DNA from 2 places in the Nonomuraea sp. NPDC050310 genome. Region 1 is predicted to be linked to the other one. Evidence: predicted binding sites of a transcription regulator. Region 1 holds the regulator's gene; the other holds the start of a gene.

Region 1 (5,601 bases):
CCTTGGGCACCGAGGGCCAGGCCGGGATGCGCAGGACCGACGGCTTGACCGCGGCCCAGATGTCGACGAAGGGGTGCCCGACCACCAGCACGTGCGGCGAGGTGATCTGAGCGGCGATGCGGCTCTCCTTGGACCCGGCGACCAGGTGGTCGACCAGCACGCCCAGGCGGCGATCCGGGGAGGGCCCGAACTCCTCGACGATGGCCGCCAGGTGGTCGACGCCTTCGAGGTACTCCACGACGACGCCCTCGACCCGCAGGTCGTGGCCCCAGATCTTCTCCACCAGCGCCGCGTCGTGCACGCCCTCGACGTAGATGCGGCTCTCGCGGGCGACCCGGGCCCGCAGCCCCTCGACCGCGATGGACCCCGAGGCGCTCCGTGCCGGCCCGCGGGGCGCGGCGGCCGGGCGGACCAGGGTGACCGGCTTGCCCTCCAGCAGGAAGGCGGCGGGCGCCAGCGGGAACAGCCGCCGGCGGCCGAAGCGGTCCTCCAGGGTGACGGCCTCCTTGTCGCAGCCCACCACCGCGCCGCAGAAACCGCTGTCGGCGTCCTCGACCACCAGGTCGAGCTCCGCGGGCACCTGGGGGATCTTGCCCTTCAGCGGCCGTCGCCAGTTGCCCGCGAGCACGTCTCCGTCGTATCGCGTCACCTTTGGGACGGTAGCAGCAGCCGCTTGCGATTGGCGCTGCGGCGCAGCAGGACGACGATCGTGACGACGACCGCCACCAGGAAGCCGCCCAGCGACAGCAGGATCAGCCCGCCTATGCCGCCCAGCACCCCGGCCAGGCCCTTGAGCGGGGCGGCGCCCACGCCGAAGCGCCCGGCGACCTGCTCCTGCGTGGTGCACAGCACCTGGTAGTCGCCGGCCGAGGGCACGCTGACCCTGCCGATGACGTGCCAGGTGAGGTTGTTGATGGTCACCGTCTCGTTGCCGGTGGCCTGGGAGAGCTGGGCGTCGCCCAGGCTCTTGCAGGTGTAGTTGGCGCGCGGGCCGGTGTAGTACAGGGTCGGCTCGTCGGCCGGGTCGAGCCGGACGGTGACCTGCTCCCCGGAGGCGAAGGTCCGGACCGGGCCGAAGCCGGACTCCGACAGGTTGGCCACGAACAGGACGCCGCCGACGATCGCCGCGACCACCGCCAGAGCCCAGGCGCCGCCGATCCACCACAGCGACGGCTTCACCTTCGGGCGCGGCTGCTGCTGGTAGGGCTGGGCGCCGTAGGGCTGCTGGAAGTACTGCGGGGGCGCGGCGTAGGGCTGCTGCTGGCCGTACCCGCCGTAGGGCGGCTGCTGCCCGGGCGGGGGCTGACCGGGCCCGCCCTGGGGCGGCGGCGGCCCGCCGTACTGGGGACCAGGGCCGTACTGCGGGCCGGATCCGTACTGAGGGCCGGATCCGTACTGAGGGCCGGGCCCGTACTGAGGGCCCGACCCGTGATGAGGCTGCTGGTACGGCGGAGCCTGGGGGCCGGTGGGAGGCTGGCCGGGAGGGGGCGGGGGCACGTCGTCCCGCGACACGCGCCGGGTGGAGTCCTCGGGCGGGGTCTGGGAATCGTCGGTCATATCTAGCAGTCTGACTCCATGTCGCCACATATCGCCATACCGGGGTCCCCGGGCCCCTTCGCGGCACGGGCCAAGCAGGCCTTATCGCACCACGCGGGCGCGCGCCGTACACTTGGCACTCGGGAACACAGAGTGCCAGATCTGACGTTCTCGGTAAGGTCGACGCAGGAGGTGAGCACGTGCTCGACGACAGGAAACTCGCGGTCCTCCGCGCCATAGTCGAGGACTACGTGTCCACCAACGAACCGGTGGGCTCCAAGGCGCTCGCGGAGCGCCACAACCTCAACGTCTCCCCGGCCACCGTCCGCAACGACATGGCGGTGCTGGAGGAGCAGGGCTACATCGCGCAGCCGCACACCAGCGCGGGCCGCGTGCCGACGGACAAGGGCTATCGCCTGTTCGTCGACCGGCTCTCGCAGGTCAAGCCGCTGTCGGTGGCCGAACGGCGGGCGATCGAGACGTTCCTGGTCGGCGCGGTCGACCTCGACGACGTCGTGACCCGCACCGTCCGCCTGCTGGCCCAGCTCACGCGCCAGGTCGCCGTGGTGCAGTACCCCACGCTGACCCGCTCGACGGTGCGGCACGTCGAACTCGTGCCGCTCACCGACCGCCGCGTGATGCTGGTGCTGATCACCAACACCGGCCGCGTCGAGCAGCGGGTGATCGAGCTGCCCGAGGTCATCGAGGAGGCCCGGATCGCGCACCTGCGCGCCGTCCTCAACGCCTGCCTCGACGGATGCGGGCTGAGCGCCGTGCCCGACCTGGTCGCCGACCTGCCCGAACGGGTGCCGGCCGAGGACCGCCCGGTCGTGGCGACGATCCTGTCGGTACTGCTGGAGACCCTGGTCGAGCGGCACGACGAGAAGATCGTCTTCGCCGGTGCGGCCAACCTGGCCGGCGCCGACTTCTCCAGCGGCCTGCGGGACGTGCTGGAGGCGCTGGAGGAGCAGGTCGTGCTCATGCGGCTGCTGGGCGAGACGTCCCCGGACACCCCGGCCGCCCTCACCGTCCGGATCGGCTCGGAGAACCCCTACAGCGGACTGCGGGGGACGTCGATCGTGGCGACCGGATACGGTTCTGGCGGTCAGCAGCTCGCCCGCCTGGGCGTGCTCGGCCCCACCCGGATGGATTACCCCGTCACCATGGGCGCGGTGCGCGCCGTGGCACGTTACGTCAGCCAGATCCTGGCTGCTTCATAAGAGGTCGATAAGTGGCAAACAGCGACTACTACGCCACCCTCGGGGTCCGGCGTGAGGCGAGTCAGGACGAGATCAAGAAGGCGTACCGCCGTCTCGCCCGTGAGCTGCACCCTGACGTGAACCCCGATCCCGCGACCCAGGAGCGGTTCAAGGAGATCACCCAGGCCTACGAGGTCCTGTCCGACCCGAACAAGCGGCAGATGTACGACCTCGGCGCCGACCCCTTCGCCAACGCCGGGGCGGGCGCGGGCGGCTTCGGCCAGGGCTTCCCGTTCAGCGACATCATGGACGCCTTCTTCGGCACCGGCGGCGGCCAGCGCGGCCCGCGCTCGCGCGCCCGCCGTGGCCGCAACGCGACCATCCGCGTCGAGCTCGACCTGAAGGAATCGGCCTTCGGCACCACCCGCGAGCTGCACGTGGACACCGCCGTGCGCTGCGAGGTCTGCGAGGGCGCCGGCACCGCGCCGGGCACCCACCCCGACACCTGCGACATGTGTCACGGGCGCGGCGAGATCTCCCAGGTCACCCGGTCCTTCCTGGGCCAGGTCATGACCTCGCGCCCCTGCCCGCAGTGCGGCGGCTTCGGCAGCATCATCCGCCACCCCTGCCAGGAGTGCTCCGGCGACGGCCGCGTCCGCACCCGGCGCACCATCAAGGTCCGCATCCCGGCGGGCGTCGAGGACGGCACGCACATCCAGCTCGCCGGCGAGGGCGAGATCGGCCCCGGCGGCGGCCCGCCCGGCGACCTGTTCCTGGAGATCGTCGAGCGCCCGCACGAGATCTTCGAGCGGCGGGGCGACGACCTGCACTGCACCGTGCAGATCCCGATGACCGCCGCCGCGCTCGGCACCTCCTTGACCATCGAGACGCTCGACGGCGCCGAGGAGATCGACGTGCGGCCCGGCACGCAGTCGGGGCAGGTCATCACCATGTACGGGCGCGGCGTGCAGCGGCTCAGCGAGACCGGGCGCGGCGACCTGCTCATCCACGTCAACGTGGAGACGCCGTCGCGGCTCGACCCGGCCCAGGAGGAGCTGCTGCGCGAGCTGTCGAAGCTGCGCGGCGAGGAGCGGCCGCCGGGCAAGTTCGCCCCCGGTCAGCAGGGCTTCTTCTCCCGGCTGCGGGACGCCTTCAACGGCCGCTGACCTCTCGCCCGGTCGCGGGCGTGGGACGATGGTGACGTGAGCGTCCCGGTGTTCCTGGCCGACCGGCTGGAGTTCGGCAAGAGCGAGATCGTGCTGGGCGGCCCCGAGGGCCGCCACGCGGCGACGGTACGGCGGCTGCGCCCGCCCGAGCGGGTCGACCTGACCGACGGCCGGGGCGCCGTCGCCGAGTGCGTGGTCACCGAGCAGCTCAAGGACGCCCTGCGCCTGGAGGTGCTGCGCAGCTACGAGCTGCCGCCGCCCGCCCCCCGCCTGATCGTCGTCCAGGGCCTGCCCAAGGGCGAGCGCGGCGAGCTGGCCGTCGAGATGATGACCGAGGCCGGCGTCGACGTGATCGTCCCATGGGCGGCCAAGCGCAGCATCACGCAGTGGAAGGGCGAGCGTGCCGCCAAGTCCCTGGCCCGGTGGCGGGCCACCGCCCGCGAGGCCGGCAAGCAGGCCAGGCGCTTCCACCTGCCCGAGGTGACCGAGCAGGCGAGCACCGCCCAGGTGGCCGAGCTGCTCGCCAAGGCCGCGCTCGGCGTCGTGCTGCACGAGGCGGCGGAGGTACGGCTCTCGCGGATCGACCTGCCGGCCGAGGGCGACATCGTGCTCGTGGTCGGCCCGGAGGGCGGCATCGCGGACGAGGAACTCGACCGGTTCGCGGCAGCCGTACCGGCTCTGCTGGGGCCGACGGTGTTGCGGACCTCCACGGCCGGCGTCGCCGCGGCCTCTGTCCTGCTCGCGCGCACCGGCAGGTGGTGACGGCTCAGCCGGTCGGCTCGGCCAGCGGGCTGTACTCGATCGTCGGCGCGGGGTCGGCCGGGCTCTCCTCCGGCGGGCACTCCTCGCCCGGGCAGGCGCCGTCCGGTTCCACCGAGGTGGTCTCGGAGGGCGAGGGCGACGGGCTCTCCTCGGGGCAGTCGCTCTCCTCCGGCGCCGGCGTGGGGCACTCGGTCGGCGTGGGCGAGGGGGAGGTCGAGGGCTGGCTGGTGGACTCGGCGCGCTGGGACTTGGGCTGCTGCTGAGGCTGGCGCGCGGTGGGCGTGCCCGGGTTGGGCACGGCCGGCGGGTCCTGCGGGGACTGCTCCGGCGGCTTGCTGCGCGAGGTGGAGGAGGACGACGGCTCGGCCGGTCCGATGGGGGTGCCGCCGTTGTCGACGACGTTGGTGATGACCGTGTTGCGCCATTCGGGGACGACCATCACGACCGTGCCCGCCACGAGCAGCGCGCTCGCGACGCCCGCACTCGCCCGCCACCAGAACAGGTTCCGGACACCGCGCCGCGAGATGCGGGCACGGATGATCTCGAGTCCTTCCGGAGACGGCACGACCTGGTCCGCCTCCGCACGAAGCACACGGCGCAGCAGGTCGCCGTGATCGTCGGGGCGCTGGGAAGTCATGTGATGCTCTCCAGGACGGAACGCAAGGCGGCCATGCCACGTGCGGTGTGGCTCTTGACCGCGCCCTTGCTGATGCCCATCGCATGGGCGATCTCAGCCTCTGACAGGTCTCCGTAGTAGCGAAGGACGAGGGCCTCTCTCTGTCGGGTCGGCAGGGAGCGCAGGGCCTCGATGACGGCGGAACGTTCTAACTCGCCGATGGCGCCGTTCTCGGCGCTCGGGGCGTCCGGCATGCCCTTGGGTGCGTACTTCTCGACGACCGCGCGGTGACGCAGCACGGAACGGGACCGGTTGACAACGG
Region 2 (5,601 bases), on a different contig from region 1:
CACCGCCCACAGCAGGCCCCACCCGGCGGTGCCCAGCACGAAGGCGCCGCCCTTGAAGCGGAAGTCGCCGAGCCCGGCGATGATCAACGACCCGACCAGGCCGCCCACGCCGCAGCAGGTGAGCAGGACGCCCAGCCCGGCGGCGTCGAGGCCGAGCGACTGCTGGGCGAAGACCGGCATGAACGACTGGTAGATCGGCCAGAGCAGGATGTTGGCCGCGAGGGTGACCAGGAGGATGGCGACCGCCAGCCGGTTGCGGGCGATGGCGCGGAACCCGCCGGTGATCATCGACAGCACGCGCTCGGGCTCGTGCCGGACCGGGTCGCCCAGGCCGCGCAGCGGGATCAGCAACACCAGCGAGAGCCCATACCAGGCCGTCGAGATCCACAACGCGGCCGGCGCGCCCAGCGTGGAGATCAGCGCGCCGCCGGCCGCCGGACCGATCACCTGGGGCAGGTTCATGGCCATCGTGTTCAGGGCGTTGGCGTTGCTCAGGTTCTCGCGTCCGACCAGGTCGAGCACCATGGACGAGCGGGCCGGCTGCGAGGGCGACTGCGCCAGCCCGAGGGCCAGGCCGCCCGCCACCAGCGCCCAGTACGGCAGCAGGTCGAACGAGGCCAGCCCGGCCACGGCACCCGCGGTGACCAGCGCCCAGGCGCAGGCGATGATCAGGAGGCCGACCCGGTTGTGCCGGTCGGCGACCGCGCCCGCGATCGGGCCCAGCAACATCGGCGCCAGCCGCGCGGCGGTGAAGACCGCGACCAGGAACTCCGACCCGGTCGTCTCGTAGGCGAGCCAGCCGAGCACGAGCGTCTGGGTCCAGACGCCGCCGAAGAAGAACAGGTTCGACAGCCAGAGCAGCCGGAACCGGCCGTTGGCGCGAAGCGCGGACAGGGCCGTGCCCAGGCCCAGTTTGGACGGCTTCGCTCGCAGCACCGGGCGGGCTCCTTCTGATCACGGCTGGGGAGACGCCGCAATGGTATACCACTAGCGATTGAGCGGGGCCGCGGCCAGTGCGGTGGCCGCGACCCCACGTTTTCAGGCTAGGTACGGCGGCGCCACCCCGCATCGCGCAGCCGGCCGACCTTGCCGCTCCGGCCGGGTGAGGCCGAGGTCAACCCATCGATTGACCCGCCGGCCGCCCGGTGCCGTCCCGGGCGGCGCTGCCACCGCCGGGTGACGAGGGCGGTCAGGAACACCCCGGCCAGCACCACCGTGCCCGCATCCGCCGGCGGCAGGTTCTCCGCTCCGGGAGTACGGCTCAGCACAGCAGCCTGCAACGCCGCCCCCTACCGGCACCAAGGGACATCGGCGAGAGAGCCGAGCCGGGAGAAGCGGGGGCGGCCGATGCGGCGGTGGGCTCGGGGGCAGGAGCTGACGCGGCCGGCGTGGCGGCGACCGCGGGCGGCGGCGTGGCTGCGGGAGTGGCGGCTGCGGCGAGGGTCTGTTCGTAGGTGGCCCCGTCGACCTTCACCAGCCGCGGCAGCCCATACCCCACCACCGTCCCGGTGTCGCGAACCTTCCGTTTGAGGTAAACGCCGTCGGCGTTCCCCTCAATCGTATGGATCTTGGTCCCGGCGACCTTCTCCACGATGCCGACATGGCTGATCCCGCCGACCGACTTCGGCCCGCTCCAGTTGTAGAACACGAACGCCCCAGGCTCCGGCGTGGTGCTCCAAGCACCCTGCTGCCGGAACCAGTTGGCATGCGCCGGCGTATACGCGAACCGTCCCGCGTATTCGGCCACCCCTGCCTGATCGGCGGCCCAGGCGAGGAACATGTCACACCAGGCGGCGGTCTTGAAGGAGTACGAGTCGTCGACGTGCGTGCCATACCAGTCGCCGTATTTGGTATAGCCGCCGCTTTCCTCCCTGTACGGCAGTTCAGCTTCGATGACCTTGAACAACTTGTCCGAGATCGGATCCAATTGGGGGCGGTCCTCTCCTAGGACGCCTACCGGGTTAGCTGACGGGTTCGGGCCAGGAGAAAGCCGCCCTACCGCTGGTTTCGAGCAGGCCGCACTCTGCTCGGGGTCGCGGATTCACCCCAGAAAGTTGGGTCCCCGGCTCCCCGCGCACGGGGACTCGGCGATCGGACGGCCGCCTTCCCGTTGAAGGCCGATAACCGTCCGGTAACGCGGGACTGTAATAGGACTCCAACCGAAATGCCAAATAAAGGTAGGTAAAATCCCGCGAACACCAAGAGCGCACACGCAAAAGGCGGCCCCCGAAGGGACCGCCTGAAGCGTGTGGATCAGGACTTAGAAGTCCATGTCCCCGCCGCCGGGCATGCCGCCGGGAGCAGCCGGGGTCTTCTCCGGCTTCTCGGCGATGACAGCCTCGGTGGTCAGGAACAGCGCCGCGATGGAAGCGGCGTTCTGCAGCGCGGAGCGCGTCACCTTGGCCGGGTCGATGATGCCCGACTCGAACATGTTGACGTACTCGCCGGTCGCGGCGTTGAGGCCCTCACCCGGGGTCAGGTTGCGAACCTTCTCCACCACGACGCCGCCCTCGAGACCGGCGTTGACCGCGATCTGCTTGAGCGGCTCCTCCAGAGCCTTGCGCACGATCGCCGCGCCGGTGGCCTCGTCGCCGGTGAGCTCGAGCTTGTCGAACGCCTTGGCGCCGGCCTGCAGCAGCGCGACACCACCGCCGGGGACGATGCCCTCCTCGACGGCCGCCTTCGCGTTGCGAACGGCGTCCTCGATGCGGTGCTTGCGCTCCTTGAGCTCGACCTCGGTGGCCGCGCCGGCCTTGATGACGGCGACGCCGCCGGCCAGCTTGGCGAGGCGCTCCTGGAGCTTCTCGCGGTCGTAGTCGGAGTCGGTGCGGTCGATCTCGGAGCGGATCTCGTTGACCCGGCCGGAGATCTGGTCCGCGTCACCGGCGCCGTCGACGATGGTCGTCTCGTCCTTGGTGACGACGACCTTGCGAGCGCGGCCGAGCAGGTCGAGGGTGGCGTTCTCGAGCTTGAGACCGACCTCCTCGGCGATGACCTGGCCGCCGGTCAGGATGGCGATGTCGTTCAGCATGGCCTTGCGGCGGTCACCGAAGCCGGGCGCCTTGACCGCGACGGACTTGAACAGCCCGCGGATCTTGTTGACGACCAGGGTGGCCAGGGCCTCGCCCTCGATGTCCTCGGCGATGATCAGCAGCGGCTTGCCGGACTGCACGACCTTGTCGAGAACGGGGAGCAGGTCCTTGTTGGCGGAGACCTTGCTGTTGACGATCAGGATGTAGGGGTCCTCGAGGACGGCCTCCATCCGGTCGGGGTCGGTCACGAAGTAACCGGACACGTACCCCTTGTCGAAGCGCATGCCCTCGGTGAGCTCGAGCTCGAGGCCGAAGGTGTTGCTCTCCTCGACGGTGATGACGCCTTCCTTGCCGACCTTGTCCATCGCCTCGGCGATGAGCGCGCCGATCTCGGGGTCGGCGGCGGAGATGGAGGCGGTCGAAGCGATCTGCTCCTTGGTCTCCACGTCCTTGGCCAGCTTGGAGAGTTCCTCGCTGACGCGCTCGACGGCGGCCTCGATGCCCTTCTTCAGGGCCATCGGGTTGGCGCCGGCGGCAACGTTGCGCAGGCCCTCGCGCACCAGCGCCTGGGCGAGCACGGTGGCGGTGGTGGTGCCGTCACCCGCGACGTCGTCGGTCTTCTTGGCGACTTCCTTGACGAGCTCCGCACCGATCTTCTCGTACGGGTCCTCGAGCTCGATCTCCTTGGCGATGGACACACCGTCGTTGGTGATCGTGGGGGCGCCCCACTTCTTCTCCAGAACGACGTTGCGGCCCTTCGGGCCGAGGGTCACCTTGACGGCGTCGGCGAGCTGGTTCATACCGCGCTCGAGACCGCGCCGGGCGTCCTCGTCAAACGCGATCATCTTGGCTGCCATAAGGCTGGACCTCCCAGATGCAGGGTGGTTTGCATAAGGGATCGAGCCGAAGCCCGCGACGGCATATAGGCCTGCATCTCCCTGCGGCAGGCCCCATCGCCTCGATCCATCATTGGCACTCTGCTATCGAGAGTGCCAACGAACTGTTTAGCACTCTACCCGGTCGAGTGCAAGCCGACGCCATGAGTCGGCTGCTCATGAGGGTGCCTCACCTGGGACGGGTCGCCGGAGGCCGGGGCTCGGGCCGGGTCCGGAACGGACCCGGCCACGCGCGTTCGTGGGCGGTTCGCACGGACTGCGTTGCCGTACGAACCACCGGCCAGGTGTGTGTCAGACCGCTCGGACAGATTCGGCCTGCGGCCCCTTCTGTCCCTGCGTGATCTCGAACTCGACCCGCTGGCCCTGCTCGAGAGACCGATAGCCGTCCATCATGATCGCTGAGTAATGGACGAAGACATCCTTACCACCGTCTACCGCGATGAAGCCGTAGCCCTTGTCCGCGTTGAACCACTTGACGGTGCCCTGCGCCACTTCCGACTCCTCTAACTGGGCTCCGGACCTCGCCCATTCCTCTCGCAAGATCCGCAGTCTTCCTGACTTAAGGGGATTTCCAGCCAGTCGACCGCACTCGACCATACCTGTGAGGTGGCATTGGGGAACAGAGTCAAGCACAAAACTGCTTAGCGCTACATTTCCTTTAAGTTTGAAATGTCCCTGCAGATACGAACACCCCCCGGGCGAGGGCCCAGGGGGTGCGTCGTACGGAAGGGGCCGGATCAGCCGCCCGCGACCGCCGGGATGATCGAGATCTGCGCGCCTTCGGGCGTCGCGGTGTCAAGGCCCTCGGAGAAACGGACGTCCTCTTCCCCGACATAGACATTGACAAAACGGCGAATCTTGCCCGATTCATCCAGAATTCGCGCGCCGATACCCGGGAAGTCGGCGTCGAGCTTCTGGAGCACCTCGCGAAGCGTCGCGCCCTCCCCGCGCACATCTGCACTTCCGCCCGTGTATGTGCGCAGAATTGTCGGAATCCGCACCGAAACACTCATCAGATAACCTTCCTAAACGCGTCGAGCGAGGGCTTGATCACCGCGGACGGCTCGGCCGTGACCACGTCGAGGGTCTTGAGGCCGTCGCCGGTGTTGAGCACCACCGTGTCCAGCTCGGGGTCGAGCTTCCCGGCCGCCACGAGCTTGCGCAGCACCCCCACGGTGACCCCGCCCGCCGTCTCGGCGAAGATGCCCTCGGTCGAGGCCAGCAGGTGGATCGCCGAGACGATCTCGGCGTCGGTGACGTCCTCCACCGCGCCGCCGGTCCGGCGGGCGATGTCGAGCACGTAGGGGCCGTCGGCCGGGTTGCCGATCGCCAGCGACTTGGCGATCGTGTCCGGCTTCACCGGCTGGACCACGTCGTGCCCGGCCTTGTAGGCCGCCGCCACCGGCGAGCACCCGGTCGCCTGGGCCGCGAAGATCTTGTACGGCTTCTCCTCGACCAGGCCGAGCGCGACGAGCTCCTTGAAGCCCTTGTCGATCTTCGTGAGCTGCGAGCCGGAGGCCACCGGGATGACGATCTGGTCCGGCAGCCGCCAGCCGAGCTGCTCCGCGATCTCGTAGGCCAGCGTCTTGGATCCCTCGGCGTAGTAGGGCCGCAGGTTGACGTTGACGAAGCCCCACTTCTCGCCGGCCGGGTCGCCGATCAGCTCCGAGCAG

The links. Region 1 encodes HrcA, which represses chaperone genes, less so after heat shock. Its sites were predicted from a motif close to TTGGCACTCTCNNNNNGAGAGTGCCAA; they were not measured.
Region 2: a site for HrcA is predicted at 4,002-4,028, ahead of groL (chaperonin GroEL). Genes of this name have one in related genera too.

What each region holds. Positions count from the first base shown of each region.
Region 1 covers NZ_JBFAKP010000010.1:124,066-129,666, reverse strand. Annotated here, with positions in the region: gene AB0I67_RS23735 (DUF3097 domain-containing protein) at 1-649, opposite strand, end outside; gene AB0I67_RS23730 (hypothetical protein) at 646-1,557, opposite strand; gene hrcA (heat-inducible transcriptional repressor HrcA) at 1,737-2,756, shown strand; gene dnaJ (molecular chaperone DnaJ) at 2,768-3,901, shown strand; gene AB0I67_RS23715 (16S rRNA (uracil(1498)-N(3))-methyltransferase) at 3,938-4,663, shown strand; gene AB0I67_RS23710 (hypothetical protein) at 4,668-5,300, opposite strand; gene AB0I67_RS23705 (SigE family RNA polymerase sigma factor) at 5,297-5,601, opposite strand, start outside.
Region 2 covers NZ_JBFAKP010000004.1:28,727-34,327, reverse strand. Annotated here, with positions in the region: gene AB0I67_RS13095 (MFS transporter) at 1-936, opposite strand, end outside; gene AB0I67_RS13090 (hypothetical protein) at 1,044-1,280, opposite strand; gene AB0I67_RS13085 (CHAP domain-containing protein) at 1,262-1,927, opposite strand; cyclic di-AMP (ydaO/yuaA leader) riboswitch at 1,935-2,100, opposite strand; gene groL (chaperonin GroEL) at 2,261-3,889, opposite strand; gene AB0I67_RS13075 (cold-shock protein) at 4,220-4,420, opposite strand; gene AB0I67_RS13070 (MoaD/ThiS family protein) at 4,666-4,941, opposite strand; gene thrC (threonine synthase) at 4,941-5,601, opposite strand, start outside.